Regions from separate parts of the Melaminivora jejuensis genome, predicted to be linked through region 2. Evidence: predicted binding sites of a transcription regulator. Region 2 holds the regulator's gene; the other holds the start of a gene.
What was found. The regulator sigma-54, encoded in region 2, starts transcription at its own class of promoters, with help from an activator protein. The targets are predictions, from matches to a motif close to TGGCANGNAANCTGCTTT.
Positions count from the first base shown of each region.

Region 1: pedF (cytochrome c-550 PedF) is a predicted target of sigma-54. The motif match lies at 2,573-2,590, and genes of this name have one in related genera.

Region 1 covers NZ_JACWIJ010000002.1:2,378,936-2,386,856, forward strand. Annotated here, with positions in the region: gene IDM45_RS11235 (TonB-dependent receptor) at 1-643, shown strand, start outside; gene IDM45_RS11240 (catalase family peroxidase) at 892-1,926, shown strand; gene pedF (cytochrome c-550 PedF) at 2,043-2,531, opposite strand; gene IDM45_RS11250 (sigma-54-dependent Fis family transcriptional regulator) at 2,775-4,793, shown strand; gene IDM45_RS11255 (cytochrome b) at 4,838-5,362, shown strand; gene IDM45_RS11260 (methanol/ethanol family PQQ-dependent dehydrogenase) at 5,598-7,499, shown strand; gene IDM45_RS11265 (pentapeptide repeat-containing protein) at 7,581-7,921, shown strand, end outside.
Region 2 covers NZ_JACWIJ010000002.1:2,637,863-2,645,783, reverse strand. Annotated here, with positions in the region: gene argS (arginine--tRNA ligase) at 1-437, shown strand, start outside; gene IDM45_RS12455 (SPOR domain-containing protein) at 453-1,157, shown strand; gene IDM45_RS12450 (thiol:disulfide interchange protein DsbA/DsbL) at 1,262-1,924, shown strand; gene IDM45_RS12445 (bacteriohemerythrin) at 1,921-2,451, shown strand; gene lptA (lipopolysaccharide transport periplasmic protein LptA) at 2,512-3,165, shown strand; gene lptB (LPS export ABC transporter ATP-binding protein) at 3,168-3,956, shown strand; gene IDM45_RS12430 (RNA polymerase factor sigma-54) at 4,042-5,580, shown strand; gene IDM45_RS12425 (acyl-CoA thioesterase) at 5,593-6,063, shown strand; gene IDM45_RS12420 (methyl-accepting chemotaxis protein) at 5,975-7,849, opposite strand.

The DNA.
Region 1 (7,921 bases), 260 kb from region 2:
GCAGCCGGCCACCTCGACCAGCGCCGAGATCGGCCTGCGCCAGCGCCTGGCGGGCGACGGCCTGCGCGGCGACTGGTCGGCGGCGCTGTTCCACACGCGCACCAGCAACGAGATCGTGCCGGCGGAAAACGCCGGCGGGCGCACCTCCTACCAGAACGCTGGACGCACGCGGCGCCAGGGCCTGGAGCTGGGCGCCGGGCTGTGGCTGACGCGCACGCTGCGCCTGGATGCCGCGCTGACCGTGCTGGACGCCAAGCTGCGCGCGGGCTTTTGCGATGCCAAGGGCGTGTGCGTGCCAGCGGGCCGGCGCATTGCCGGCACGGCGCAGCGCCAGGCTGCGCTGGCGCTGGACTGGCGCCCGGACAGCGCCTGGCGCTTCGGGCTGGACTGGCGCCACGTCGGCAGCATCGCCGCCAACGACAGCAACAGTGTGCTGGCGCCGTCCTACGCTGTGCTGGCCGCCAGCGCCGGCCACACCCTGCACCTGGGCGCCTGGAAGCTCGACACCTTTGCCCGCATCGACAACCTGGCCGACCGGCGCTACGTCGGCTCGGTCATCGTCAACGAAGGCAATGGCCGCTACTACGAGGGCGCGCCGGGGCGCCAGTGGATGGTCGGGCTGAATCTGACGCACCAGTTCTGAGAGCGTAAACACGCTCTGAGGGCCAGCCCTTGCACCTTCTCAAGGCGCTGCGGCGAATCAGCCGCTGGCGCACCTGCGGGCGGTGGTGCGTCCAGGGTGGTGCAAGTGCCGGCGCACAGCGCACAGCCTTCAAGGATCGCGAATGGCCCCGGGCCGGGCATCAATATTGATTTGATAGCTGCCAACGCTTGTCCAGCAAGGGCTGGAGGCGTTTTTCTTGTAAAACAAACCACTGAGGAGACCACAACATGAACCATCATCTCGCCTGGCGCTGGCGCCTGCCCCTGGCCGCCGCAGCAGCACTGCTCGCCGGCTGCGCCCAGACCGGCAGCGGCGCCGCTGCCGATACCACCGACCCGGCAGCGCTGGTCAACCAGCTCGAAGCCACCACCGGCAAGTTCGCCGGCCAGCGCCGCTCGGGCGCCAAGGGCATTTGCGCCGCTGGCGAATTCATCGGCAGCGCCCAGGCCAGGGCGCTGTCGAGCGCCTCGGCCTTCAGCGGCCAGCCAGTGCCGGTGCTGGCGCGCTTTTCCGTGGTCGGCGCCAACCCCAAGGCGCCCGACAACACCCGCAGCCAGCGCAACATGGCGCTGCAGTTCGACCTGCCGGCAGGCGAGCAGTGGCAGATGGGCAACATCTCCAGCCCGGTCTTTGGCGCGGCCACGCCGGCGCAGTTCCTGGGGCGGCTGGCATCGCTGCAGCCCAACCCGGCCACCGGCAAGCCCGATGCGGCACGCGCCAAGGCCTTTGCCGATGCCAACCCCGAGGTGCTGCTGCAAGGCAAGTACCTGGCGGCCCAGCCCGTGCCGGCCAGCTTCGCCAGCATCAACTACTGGGGCGTCCACGGCTTTGGCTTCGTCAACGCGCAAGGGCAGACCACCTGGGGCAAGTGGCTGTTCGAGCCGGTGGGCGGCGTACAGGGCCTGGACGAGGCCCAGGCCAAGGCCCGTGGCGGCGACTTTCTGTTTGCCGACCTGCGCGAGCGCGTGCGCCAGGGCCAGGTGGCCTTCGACTTCAACCTGGAGCTGGCCGAAGCCGGCGACCGCATCGACAGCCCCGTGGTGCCGCTGCCCGCCGGACGGCGCAAGGTCAACCTGGGGCGCCTGAAGATCACCTCCGTCTCCGCCGACAGCGCAGGCGCCGGCCCCTGCACGGCGCTGACCTTCGTGCCGCTGGTGCTGCCGCGCGGCGTGGTGGCCTCGGCTGATCCCATGCTGGCGGCCCGCTCGGCGCCCTATGCCATCTCGCAGAGCCGCCGCCTGGGTGAGCCAGGCGGCCAATAGCCAATTGCAATAGCCACTCGCATCGGCAGTGGCACAACCGCTCCAGCAACAACGGCCCGGCGCATCACTGCGCCGGGCCGATGCACCTTGCCGGCAGCCAGCGACCGGCGCCAGGTTCACTGCTGCTCGCGGCGCTCCTCCAGATAGGTGCGGATGGCCCAGACGGCCTCCTGGCTCAACGTGCCCTCAAAGGGCGGCATATAGACGCGCCCGTCGCGCGTGCGGCCCCGGCGCACGGTGCCAGCGTAGTAGTCGTCCATTTCCTGGAAACAAACCTTTTTCTTGGCAGCGTCGGCGTAGCCGGAGCATTCCTCGTCGAACTTGCGCAAATCCGGCGCAATGCCGCCCGACACTGCCTCCAGGCCGTGGCAGCGCGCGCAGTTTTGGTTGTAGGCCGAGCTGCCGATGCGCAGCGCCTCCTTGTGCCCCTCGCCGCTGCTGTAGGGGTTGGCCTCCAGCCACTTGGCGCCGAGCTGGGGCAGCGAGGACGTGTCAACAGCCTGGGGCACGACATCACCGTGCGCCAGCGCCGCCGTACTCAGGCAGGCGGCAGCGGCGCACAGCAGCAAGCTGCGTGCAAGGCGAGGCGGAAAGAATCGGGGCATGGGCGTCTCCTGGATCAGTGTTTGAAAGGGGATGGCCTTGCCAAGCAATATGCGGGCCACTCCCGCAGGCCAGCGCCGCGCGCCGGCTGTCCAGTGCCCGCCAGATACACCGCAGGTGTTGCACGCTGGAGCACTTTGTCGCCTGCGAGACAGTCGGCGCGTTTCTTGCTACAAAACCGCACATGCCCGCGCCGCAGCAGCGGCACAAGACCACAAGCCAAAGCCTTGGCAACAGGAGACGACATGCACAACCACCCTCTGGAGCGCTCCGATGGCCCGCCGCAGGACAGCCCCCTGATCGACAAGGCGCATTCGCGCTCACAGTCCTATGGCGTCACGCTGGACGAAAAGCCCGACTACACGCGCGTCAGCCGGGGCGAGCTGAGTGCTGCGCTGGAAGAAAACCGCTTCCTGTTCCAGCACGCCGTGCCCATCATGGAGACGCTGTACGAGCAGATCGCCAACACCCACAGCATGGTCGTGCTGACCTCGGCGCAGGGCCTGGTGCTGCACTCCAAGGGCGACAGCGACTTCCTGGAAAAAGCCTCCAGCGTGGCGCTGCTGCCGGGCATCGACTGGTCTGAGCAGACGCGCGGCACCAATGCCATCGGCACCGCCCTGACCGAGCAGGAGGCCATCACGGTACACGGCGCGCAGCACTACATGCAGGCCAACCAGAGCCTGACGTGCTCATGCGCGCCGATCTTTGCCCCACAAGGCCAGCTCATCGGCGCACTGGATGTCAGCGGCGACCACCGCAGCTACCACCAGCACACGCTGGCGCTGGTGCGCATGTCGGCGCAGATGATCGAAAACCAGATGTTCGCCGCCAGCTTTCCCAAGGCCGTGCGGCTGCACTTCCACTCGCGCCCGGAGTTCCTGGGCACGCTGGTCGAGGGCATCGCCGTGTTCACGCCCGAGGGGCGCTTCATCTCGGCCAACCGCAGCGCGCAATTCCAGTTCGGGCTGTCGGTCAACGCGCTGCAGGCGCACACCTTTTCCTCGCTGTTCGACCTGCCCATGTCGGCGCTGTTCGAGCTGTTCGCCGGCCCCAGCCCGGCGCCGCGCCAGTTGTGCCTGCACAACGGCGTGAATGTGTGGTGCCGCACCGAGATCCGCCCCGCCGGGCCGTGGGCGGCGCCGCTGGTCGCGCCCATCGCCAGCAGCGCCGAGGCCGCCCCGCCGGCACCGCCGCGTACCGCCCCGCCAGCGCGCCGGCCCCATCTGTCGTCGCTGCAGTACCTGGATACGGGCGACGAGCAACTCGCCGGCGTCATCGCCAAGCTGCGCAAGGTGATCGACCGCGACATCCCGGTCATGATCCTGGGCGAGACCGGCACCGGCAAGGACTTGCTGGCGCAGGCCTTCCACCACGATTCGGCGCGCGCGCGCCAGCCCTTCGTCGCCGTCAACTGCGCCTCCATCCCCGACACGCTGATCGAGGCCGAGCTGTTCGGCTACGAGGAAGGCGCCTTCACCGGCGCGCGCAAAAAGGGCGCCATGGGCAAGATCCAGCAGGCCCACGGCGGCACGCTGTTTCTCGACGAGATCGGCGACATGCCGCGCCACCTGCAGGCGCGGCTGCTGCGCGTGCTGCAGGAGCGGCGCATCAGCCCGCTGGGCGCAGGCAAGGAGATCGAGGTCGATGTCAAGGTCATCAGCGCCACGCACAAGAACCTCAAGGAGCTGATCGCCCGGGGCGAATTCCGCGAAGACCTGTACTACCGCCTCAACGGCCTGGTAGTGCGCCTGCCGGCGCTGCGCGAGCGCAGCGACTTCGAGGCCGTGGCACGCAAGGTGCTGAAAACCCTGTGCGAGAACTGCACCAGGGTGCGCATCGACCCCGGCGTCATGGAACTGCTGTCGCACTACCACTGGCCGGGCAACGTGCGCCAGTTGCACAACCTGCTGCGCACTGCCTGCGCCATGGTCGATGAGGACTGCACCATCCGCATGGAGCACCTGCCCGACGACTTCTTCGACGAGCTGCGCCCGCCCCAGGCGCCGTCGCCCACCGTGCGCCTGGCGCTGGGGACGACCGACGCTGCCCTGGTGCCAGCCGTGGGCACCCCGCCCACCAGCGCCTGGCCCGATGACCCTGCCGAGGACGGCCAGAGCCTGCAGGACGTGACGCTGCAGGCCATGGCACAGATGTTGCGCCAGCACCGGGGCAACGTCTCGGCGGCAGCCAAGGCGCTGGGGGTGTCGCGCAACACCATCTATCGCAAGAAAAACCTGCTGCCGCCCGACCTGCTCGACTGACCCGGCCGATCCGCCCGGGCCACCCCACCCGGAAAGGATTTGCCATGCAAGACACCCGCTACGACCGTCTCTCCGTTGTGCTGCACTGGCTGATGGCCGCGCTGCTGCTGGCCCAGCTCGCCCTGGGCATCTGGATGACCGGCCTGCCCAAGGACGGCAGCGGCGTGCGCGCCTGGTGGTTCAACCAGCACAAGTCGCTGGGCATGGTGCTGGGCCTGCTGGTGCTGCTGCGCCTGGCCTGGGCGCTGCTGCGCCCGCGCGTGCCGCCCCTGGCTCAGGGCGCAGCGCGCCAGCGCTTGGCCAGCGGCGCGCACCGGCTGCTGTACGCACTGATGCTGCTGGTGCCACTGGCGGGCTTTCTGGGCTCGGTCTTCTCGGGCTACCCGATCCGCTTCTACGGCCTGCTCTTGCCGCAGTGGAGCGGGCGCTGGGATGCTGCCAAAGCGCTGATGGCCGGCGTGCATCACTGGTCGGCCTGGGCGCTGCTGGCGCTGGCCGTGCTGCACGTGGCGGCCACCGCGCACCATCAGCTCGTGCTGCGCGACGGCGCATTGCGGCGGATGCGCTGAAGGCCGCAGGGCCGGGGCGCGGCGGCTGCTCCGGAACTGAGCAATCCGCGCCCGCCCGGGCGCTCCACATTTGAACGCCTGGCCCACGGCCCGGCGGGCCAGCGCCGCTGCGGCCACGCCAATCCCCCGCCAGGCCAGCAGCAACAGCGCCAGGACGCCAGCGGCACCGGTGGCACGCCTCTTGCTCAGGACAGGCCGGGCACCCCGTCCGATACAACACAAGGAGCACCTCATCATGACCCCTGATTCCACACGCCCCATGCGCCTGGGCCTGAGCGCATTGTTCGTCGCCCTGTCCGCCGCTTTCGCACTGCCGGCACAGGCCGCCAACGTCAAGCCGGTGAGCTGGGAGGACATCGCCAACGACCACAAGACCACCGGCGACGTGCTCAGCTACGGACTGGGCCTGACGGCGCAGCGCTACAGCCCGGCCAAGGCGCTCAATACCGCCAACGTCGCCGGCCTGGTGCCCGTGTGGAGCTACTCCTTCGGTGGCGAGAAGCAGCGCGGCCAGGAGGCCCAGGCGCTGATCCACGACGGCGTGATGTACGTGACCGCCTCGTACTCGCGCTTCGTGGCGCTGGACGCGCGCAGCGGCAAGCGCCTGTGGACGTATGAGCACCGCCTGCCCGAGGACATCCGCCCGTGCTGCGACGTGGTCAACCGCGGCCCCGCCATCTACGGCGACAAGGTCTATTTCGGCACACTGGACGCGCGCATCGTGGCGCTGGATCGCAACACCGGCAAGGTGGTCTGGAACGAGAAGTTCGGCGACCACAAGGTCGGCTACACCATGACCGGCGCGCCCTTCATCATCAAGGATCAAAAGACCGGCAAGGTGCTGCTGGTGCATGGCTCCTCGGGCGACGAGTTCGGCGTGGTCGGCTGGCTGTACGCGCGCGACCCGGAGACCGGCAAGGAAGTGTGGGCGCGCCCCATGGTGGAGGGCCACGTGGGCCGCCTCAACGGCCAACCCAGCACGCCCACGGGCGACCCGAAGGCCCCGAGCTGGCCCGACGACCCGAACAGCCCCACCGGCAAGGTCGAGGCCTGGAGCCAGGGCGGCGGCGCGCCGTGGCAGACGCCCTCCTTCGACATCGAGACCAACACCATCGTCGTGGGCACCGGCAACCCGGCGCCCTGGAACACCTGGAAGCGCACCGCCAAGGGCGACGATCCGCGCAACTGGCCCAGCCTGTACACCTCGGGCCAGGCCTACGTCGATCCGACCACGGGCGACCTCAAGGGCTTTTTCTCGCACACGCCCAACGACGCCTGGGATTTCTCCGGCAACAACTCGGTGCTGCTGTTCGACTACAAAGATCCCAAGAGCGGCAAGACCATCAAGGCCTCGGCGCACGCCGACCGCAATGGCTTCTTCTTCCTGACCGACCGCGAAAAGCTTGCCAAGGCGGACGGTGGCCATCCCTGGAAGCAAAACGCCATCATCGGCGCCTATCCGTTCGTTGATGGCATCACTTGGGCCAAGGGCTTCGACCTCAAGACCGGCCTGCCCATCGAGAACAACAACCGCCCGCCCGAGCCCAAGCCCGGCGAGGAAAAGGGCGAGAGCATCTTCGTCTCGCCCCCGTTCCTGGGCGGCACCAACTGGATGCCCATGAGCTACAGCCCCGACTCGGGCCTGTTCTACATCCCGGCCAACCACTGGGCCATGGACTACTGGTCCGAGCAGATCACCTACAAGCCCGGCGCGGCCTACCTGGGCCAGGGCTTCCGCATCAAGAAACTCTATGACGACCACGTCGGCACCCTGCGCGCCATCAACCCGCAGACCGGCAAGATCGTCTGGGAGCACAAGGAGGAGTTCCCGCTGTGGGCCGGCACGCTGACCACCGCCGGCGGCCTGCTCATCACCGGCACCTCCGACGGTTTCGTCAAGGCCTTCGACAACAAGAGCGGCAAGGAACTGTGGAAATTCCAGACCGGCTCGGGCGTGGTCTCGGTGCCCGTGACCTGGGAGATGGACGGCGAGCAGTACCTGGCCATCCAGTCCGGCTACGGCGGCGCCGTGCCGCTGTGGGGCGGCGACATGGCCGAGCTGACCAAGCAGGTCTCGCAAGGCGGCTCGATGTGGGTCTTCAAACTGCCCAAGGCGCAGAAAGTCGCGGGCAAGTAAGCCCCGACCCCGGACTTCGACCCGCCCTCTCCCGCCTGCGCGGGAGAGGGCACCCCTGCCAGCCCCACCCTGGAGCCACCCATGAATCCCCTCACCCGCCTGGCCCTGGCCAGCGCCGCCTGTCTGGCATGGGCTGGCAGCGTCCATGCCCAGCCCACAGACGCCGCACCGCCCGCCGAAACCGCAGCCGCCGGACAGCCCCTGGTGGTCAACGGCTGCCCGATCTGGCCCTACACCCGCTGCCCCGGCGCCGACCTGCGCCACGCCAGCTTGGTCGGCAAGAACCTGGCCGGCGCCGATCTGCGCGGGGCCAATCTGACGCGCGCCGACCTGCGCGGCGCCAACCTGTCGGCAGCCAACCTGGACGGCGCCGACCTGACCGGCGCGCGCCTGACCAAGGCCTCGGCGGCCAACACCGATTT
Region 2 (7,921 bases):
GCAAGCCCGATACCGAATACACCTTCGATGTCGATCTGGCGGTGGCGCAGAACAACGACAACCCGGTCTATTACGTGCAATACGCCCATGCGCGCATCTGCTCGGTGCTGCGCGGCTGGCGCGAGGATTGGGACATGGCAGCGCTGCAGGGCGTCGATCTGTCGCCCCTGCAAGGCCCGCAGGCCCAGGCGCTGATGCTGCTGCTGGCCAGATACCCCGAGATGCTCACGGCGGCGGCAGCCGGCAATGCGCCGCACGACGTGACCTTCTACCTGCGCGAGCTGGCCGCCAGCTACCACAGCTACTACGACGCAGAGCGCATCCTGGTCGATGACGAGGGCGTGAAGCTGGCCCGTCTGGCGCTGGTCGCTGCCACCGCACAGGTGCTGCACAATGGCCTGGCAGTGCTGGGCGTGTCGGCCCCGGCGCGCATGTAAGCGGCGAACCCCGTCATGAAACACCAGCAACGCGGCGGCACCATTCTTGGCCTGATCCTGGGCGTCATCCTCGGCTTGGGGGCGGCGCTGGCCGTGGCCGTCTATGTCACCAAGGTACCCGTGCCTTTCCTGACCAAGGCCAGCCCGCGCGCCTCCGAGCAGGACGAGGCCGAGCGCAACAAGAACTGGGATCCCAACGCCCCGCTGTACGGCAAGAACCCGGCGCGGCCAGCATCTGGCGACAGCGCTGCCGGGCCGGCGCAGCCACCAGCCCCGGCCACCCCGGCAGCGCCCGCCGAGTCCGCGTCCAGCCAGCCCGTGGCCCCTGCCGTGGTCGGCAACGTCCCCGATACAGCGGCCCCGCCGGCGCGCAGCGCCGACAGCCGCCCGCAGCCGCCACCCACCTCGGCCGATCCGCTGGGCGACCTGGCCCGGGCGCGCGCCAATGCCGCGCCGGCGCCGGCCCCTGCGTCCAGCAGCGATCCGTTCGACTATTTCGTGCAGGCCGGTGCGTTCCGCACCCAGCAGGACGCCGACGCGCAGCGCGCCAAGCTGGCCATGCTGGGCTGGGAAGCGCGCGTGAGCGAGCGCGAGCAAAGCGGGCGCACGGTGTTTCGCGTGCGCATCGGGCCGTTCGGCAAGCGCGACGATGCCGAGGGACTGAAGCAAAAGCTCGATGGCGCCGGTGTCGATTCGGCCCTGGTGCGCGTGCCGCGCTGAGTGCGCCGCGCCAGTCGCAGCGGACGCACGCTGGAACCTTTCGCCCTGCCGGGCAGTCCATCCTCACCTTTGAATCCCCTTGAATCCATCGGAGGCAGCCGCCCATGAATCGCCGTGAGTTTTCCTCGTCCACCGCTTCGGTGCTCGCCCTGTCCGCCCTGGGACTGCCGCTGGTCATGCCCACGACAGCCCAGGCACAGCAGCAGTTCAAGGAGGGCAAGGAATATGTGCGCCTGTCCAAGGCCGCGCCTGTCGAGGCGCCGGCCGACAGGATCGAGGTCATCGAGTTCTTCTGGTACAGCTGCCCGCACTGCAATACCTTCGAGCCCACCTTCGAAGCCTGGAAGAAGAATGCGCCGCAGAACCTGGCCATCCGCCGCGTGCCGGTGGCCTTCAACGCCAGCTTCGTGCCGCAGCAAAAGCTCTACTACGCGCTGGAGGGCATGGGCAAGCTGCCCGAGCTGCACACCAAGGTCTTTCGCGCCGTCCACGTCGAGCGCCTGCCGCTGAACAAGGACGAGCTGATCTACGAATGGATCGCCAAGCAGGGCGTGGATGCCAAGAAGTTCAAGGAGGTCTATACCTCGTTCACCGTGGCCAACCAGATCCGCAAGGCCACCCAGCTGCAGAACGACTACCAGGTCGAGGGCGTGCCCTCCATGGGCGTGGCCGGGCGCTACTACACCGACGGCACCATGGCCGGCAACATGGACAACGTGCTGCGCGTGGTCGAGCACCTGGTCGGCCAGGCGCGGAAAAAGACATGAGCCACCTCGTCTGGACGGCGGATCTGAACACCGGCATTGCCGAGATCGACCGCCAGCACCAGCGCATCGTCGAGTACATCAATGCGCTGTATGACCAGAAGGACAACCCCGATCGCAGTGTCCTGGCAGCCATCATCCACAACGTGGTGGACTACACCGAGTCGCACTTCGCTTTCGAGGAAGCATTGCTGGAGCAGTCGGGCTACGAGTTCCTGGACTTGCACAAGAAAGTCCATGCGCTGTTCATCCGGCGTGTGTCCCTGATCAAGGGCCGCTTCGATGGCGGCGAGGATGTGGCCGGCGAGTTGCACGACATCCTGTCGCGCTGGCTGTTCAGCCACATCCGTGCCGAAGACCACAACTACAAGGAGCGCGTCAAGGGCTATCTGGCCGGACGCGGCGCGGATGCAGCAGCGGCGCAGACCAAGGCCCAGGCCCTGCAGGCCAGCGATTACGAGCGGTTGCTGCCCGAGTTGAATCAGCGGATGCAGAAAAAAGGCTGGCTGGCACGGCTTTTCTCGCGCTGAGCCGGCTCGCAAAGGGCGCGCCGACGTGCATCGCTACAATCCTTGCAAGAAACGTGCCCCATGCAGATCCGCTCCCTTCACCCCTTCGCCCTGTCCTTGCTTGCCGCCGCGCTGCTGGCTGCGGCACCGCTGGCCAACGCCGAGAAGGCCGACCGCAGCAAGCCCATGAACATCGAGGCCGATGCGCTGCGCCACGACGAGCTGCAGCAAGTCACCGTGTTCACCGGCCACGTGGTCATGACCAAGGGCTCCATCGTGCTGCGCGGCGCGCGCCTGGAAGTGCGCCAGGATGCCAATGGCTACCAAAGCGGCGTCATCACGGCAGATGGCAACCAGCGCGCCTTCTTCCGGCAAAAGCGCGACACCGCCCCGGGGGCGCCCGATGAATACGTCGAGGGCGAGGCCGAGCGCATCGAGTACGACGGGCGTGCCGACGTGGTGCGCCTGATCCGCCGGGGCGAGCTGCGCCGCTACCGCGCCGCCGCCCTCAGCGACGAGCTGACCGGCGCGCGCATCGTCTACAACAACGCCACCGACGTGTTCACCGTCGAGGGCGGAGCGCCGACCGGCAAGGGCAGCAGCGGCGGCACACCGGGCGGGCGCGTGCGCGCCGTGCTGGCGCCGCGCGAGACGGCGCCGGCCAGCCCCGCCCCGGCACCCGCCGCCACACCCGCCCTGCGCCCCAGCCCCGAGCTGGGCGCCGGCAAGCCGTGAGCATGGCGCAGCCGGCGGCAGCGCCCCCGGTCGGCAGTGGCGCCGACGCGGCCAGTTGCCTGCAGGCCCACCACCTGCGCAAGAGCTACGGCGGCCGGCAGGTGGTCAAGGATGTGTCGCTGTCCGTGCAAAAGGGCGAGGTGGTCGGCCTGCTCGGCCCCAATGGCGCCGGCAAGACCACGTCGTTCTACATGATCGTCGGCCTGGTGCGCTGCGATGGCGGCCAGATCGGCATCGACGGCCACGACGTGACCGACATGCCCATCCACCGGCGCTCGCGCCTGGGCCTGTCGTATCTGCCGCAGGAAGCGTCCATCTTCCGCAAGCTCAGCGTGCAGGACAACGTGCGCGCCGTGCTGGAGCTGCAAAAGGACGAGCAGGGCCGGCCCCTGCCACGCGCCGAGATCGAGCAGCGCCTGACCAGCCTGCTGCAGGAGCTGCGCGTGGAGCACCTGCGCGAGTCGCCCGCGCCGGCCCTGTCGGGCGGCGAGCGCCGGCGCGTGGAGATTGCCCGGGCGCTGGCCACCCAGCCGCGCTTCATCCTGCTGGACGAGCCCTTTGCCGGTATCGACCCGATCGCTGTGATCGAGATCCAGCGCATCATCGGTTTTCTGAAGGCGCGCGGCATCGGCGTGCTCATCACCGATCACAACGTGCGCGAGACGCTGGGCATCTGCGACCACGCCTTCATCATCAGCGAGGGCAGCGTGCTGGCACGCGGCACACCCTCCGAGATCGTGGACAACGCCGAAGTGCGCCGGGTATACCTGGGCGAGCACTTTCGCATGTGAGCATGACCTTGCGCCACGCCATGACTGCTGTGCGCCTTGCCCTGCTGCCGATCGTGCCGCTCGCGCCCTGCGGCGGCCTTGCGCGATGAGCCGCCCGGCGCTGTCGCTGCGCGTCTCCCAGCAACTGGCGCTCACGCCGCAGCTGCAGCAGTCCATCCGGCTGCTGCAGCTGTCCACCCTGGAGCTGGCGCAGGAGGTCGAGCAGATGCTGGCCGACAACCCCTTCCTGGAGCACGACGACGAGGCCGAGGCGACTGCCCCGCCCGGGCCAGTTGCCGAGCCCCTGGCTGCGTCCCAGCACGGCAGCGCCGAGGATGGCGCCGACGCCGCCGATGCGCCAAGCACGCCCGAGACCGCCGAGCTGCCCGATGCCCCCGAGCGCCTGGAGTGGGAGGGCGAGGGCGCCGGCGAGAGTGACTGGGGCTTGGACGGCCCGGGCCGCAGCGGCGCCAGCGATGCCGAAGGCGAGTTCGACGCCCTGGAGTTGGCCAGCAGCCACGAATCCCTGGCCGAGCACCTGAGCCGCCAGGCGCTGGCGCTGCACCTGTCGCCCGAGGACGCGGCGGCGCTGGCGCTGCTGATCGGCTCGCTCGATGACGACGGCTATCTGCCGGACTCGCTGCCCGAGCTGGCCGACAGCCTGCTGGCGGGCGACCCCGACCCCGAGCGGCGCGAGGACGTGCTGCACCGCCTGACCGTTGCCCTGGGCTTGCTGCAGAGCCTGGAGCCCGCCGGCGTGGGCGCACGCGACCTGGCCGAGTGCCTGACGCTGCAACTGCGCGAGCGCGAGCGCGAGGGCAGCGCCGAGCCGGCACTGGTGCGCGTGGCCCTGGCCGTGTGCCGCCAGCCGCTGGAGTGGCTGGCGCGGCGCGACGTGCGCCGCCTGGCGCATACCTGCGCGGCCAGCGACGAGCAGACGCGCACCGCCATCGCCCTGATCGCCACCCTGGAGCCGCACCCGGGCCGGCGCTTTGCCGACGTGCGCCGCCTGGTGGTCGTGCCCGACGTGATCGTGCGGCGCAGCGGCAGTGGCACGCAGCAGCGCTTTGCCGTGCAGCTCAACCCCGAGGTCATGCCGCGCCTGCGCGTACACGAGCTGTATGCCGGCGCGCTGCGTGGCCACCGGGGCAGCGAGGGCCATGCCCAGCTGCAGGCGCGGCTGCAGGAGGCGCGCTGGTTCATCAAGAACGTGCAGCAGCGCTTTGACACCATCCTGCGCGTGTCCGACGCCATCGTGCAGCGGCAGAAGAATTTCTTCGTGCATGGCGAGCTGGCCATGCGCCCGCTGGTGCTGCGCGACATCGCCGAAGAGCTGGGCCTGCACGAGTCCACCATCTCGCGCGTGACCACCGCCAAGTACATGGCCACGCCGCAGGGCACCTACGAGCTGAAGTATTTCTTCGGCTCCGGCCTGGGCACGGAGACCGGCGGCAACGCATCGAGCACGGCGGTGCGGGCGCTGATCCGCCAGTTCGTTGCCGCCGAAGACCCGGCCAAGCCCCTGTCGGACAGCAAGATCGCCGATTTGCTCAAGGAGCAGGGCATCGAGTGCGCCCGCCGCACGGTGGCCAAATACCGCGAGGCGCTGAAGATCCCGACAGCCAGCCTGCGCAAGACTCTTTGAACTTTTTTTTCCATGGCCCGCATCGTCTTTGACATCCCCGCGCACTTCGGCTTTGCCACCGAGGTGCAGGTCTATATCAGCCACGTCAACCAGGGCGGGCATCTGGACAACGCCCAGCTGCTCAGCCTGGTGTCGGAGGCGCGCGTGCGCTTTTTCCACGCCCTGGGCTGGCGCGAAGGCCACGTCGGCGGCGCCGCCATCGTGGTCGGCGACATGCTGGCGCAGTACAAGTCCGAGGCCTTCCACGGCGAGACGCTGCGGGTGCAGATGACGCCCGCAGAGTTCAACCGCTACGGCTTCGACCTGGTGTTTTGCATGACCGAAACCGTCAGCGGACGCGAGGTCGCCCGGGGCAAGACCGGCATCGTCTTCATCGACCGCGAGTCGCGCCGGGTCACGCCAATTGCGGCAGACGTGCTGGCGCGGCTGCAGCAATGCTCCCAGCCACAGGTGCCGACCGACCCGCCTCCTGCGGCAGCCTGAACTGGCCGACCACCTGCGTCAGCTCCTGCGCCTGCTGGCGCAGGGACTGGGCGGCGGCGCTGGCCTGCTCGACCAGGGCGGCGTTTTGCTGAGTCGCCTGATCCATCTGCGTGACGGCGCTGCCGACCTCGGCAATGCCCCGGCTTTGCTCCTGGCTGGCGCTGCTGATTTCGGTGACGATGGTGCTGACGCGGGCGATGCTTTGCTCGACCTCCTGCATGGTCTGGCCGGCGTTGTGCACCAGGCGGCTGCCGGCGTCCACCTGCTGCACTGAGGCATCGATCAGGCCCTTGATCTCCCGGGCAGCGGTGGCGGCGCGCTGCGCCAGCGTGCGCACCTCGCCGGCCACCACGGCAAAGCCCCGGCCCTGCTCGCCGGCGCGCGCGGCCTCCACGGCCGCGTTGAGCGCCAGGATGTTGGTCTGGAAGGCAATGCCGTCGATGACCTGGATGATGTCCACGATGCGCCGCGAGGCGCTCTCGATGCCCTCCATGGTCTGCACCACCTGGCGCACCACGCCTGCGCCCTCGCCGGCGACCTGCGAGGCGCTGCCGGCCAGCTCGTGCGCCTGGCGCGCATGGGCGGCGTTCTGTTGCACCGTGGCCGTGAGCTGCTCCATGGCAGCGGCAGTCTCCTGCAGCGAGCCGGCCTGGGCCTCGGTGCGGCCCGACAAGTCCTGGTTGCCGCTGGCGATCTCGCTGGCCGCCACCTGCACCGAGTCCGCCGCCAGGCGGATGCGCAGCAGCACCTGGGCGATCTTGTCGGCAAAGGCATTGAAGGCCTGGCCGATCTGCGCCAGCTCGGGCGGGCCGTCGGTTGCCATGCGCCGCGTCAGGTCGCCCTCGCCCGAGGCGATGTCGCGCAGCGCATCGCGCACGGCCAGCAGGGGGCGCAGCTGCTGGCTGACCATGGCGACCATCAGCAGCGCCGACAGCAGCACCACCACCACCGTGGTGCCGGCGGCGATCTGCCCCAGCCGGGCAAGGGCCGACAGGGCCTGGGCCTGATCCGCCGCCACGGCCAGCACCCAGGGCGTGCCCTGCACCTGGGCGGCGTAGAGCAGCTGCGTGCGCCCGTCCAGCTCCAGCAGGGCGTGGCCGCCGCCCGCAGCCAGGCGCTGCAGGCCCTCCAGGCTCAGCGATGCCTCCATGTCCTTGAGCGGCTTGCTGGTCAGCGCAGCCTCGGGGTGCGCCAGGATGCTGCCGTTGCCGCCATCGACCAGGAAGGCAAAACTCTTGTCCGTGGCGCGGATGGCGCCGACCTTGCGCACCACCGAGCCGAGCTGGATGTCCGAGCCGACCACGGCCACGGCCTGGCCGTTTTCCAGCACCGGCTCGACCAGGCTCACGGTGAGCTGCCCGCTGGCCGAATCCGGATAGACCGGCGTCAGCACCGGGCCGCCAGCGGCCACAGCCTGCCGGTACCAGCCGCGCGCCGTGCCGTCGTAGCCCTCGGGGCGGGGCTTGGTGAAGGCATGGCTCTTGTCGGCGCGCACGAAATAGGCCAGATCCAGCCCGGACGCCTCGGCGGCGCGCAGCAGCGGCTGTGGATCCTCCAGCGCCAGCGCCAGCTTCAGCGAGCCGGTGATGCGCTGGCGATCCTGCACCCATTGGCTCAGCTCGGCGGCGTGCTGGCGCGTCAGGCCGCCGATGCGCTCGTCCAGGTTGTCCAGCAAATTGGCGCGCACCACGATGAAGGCGACAGCCGACAGAATGCACAGGGACAGCACGGCAATCGCGGTGCTGGCGCCGATCAGCCGGGCGCGCAGGCTCAAATGTTGAAACATGGTTTTTCTCCTCCTCGGATACCCATTGTCAGACATGGCTGACAGAGGATGAAGAAAATGCTGCGTTGCAGC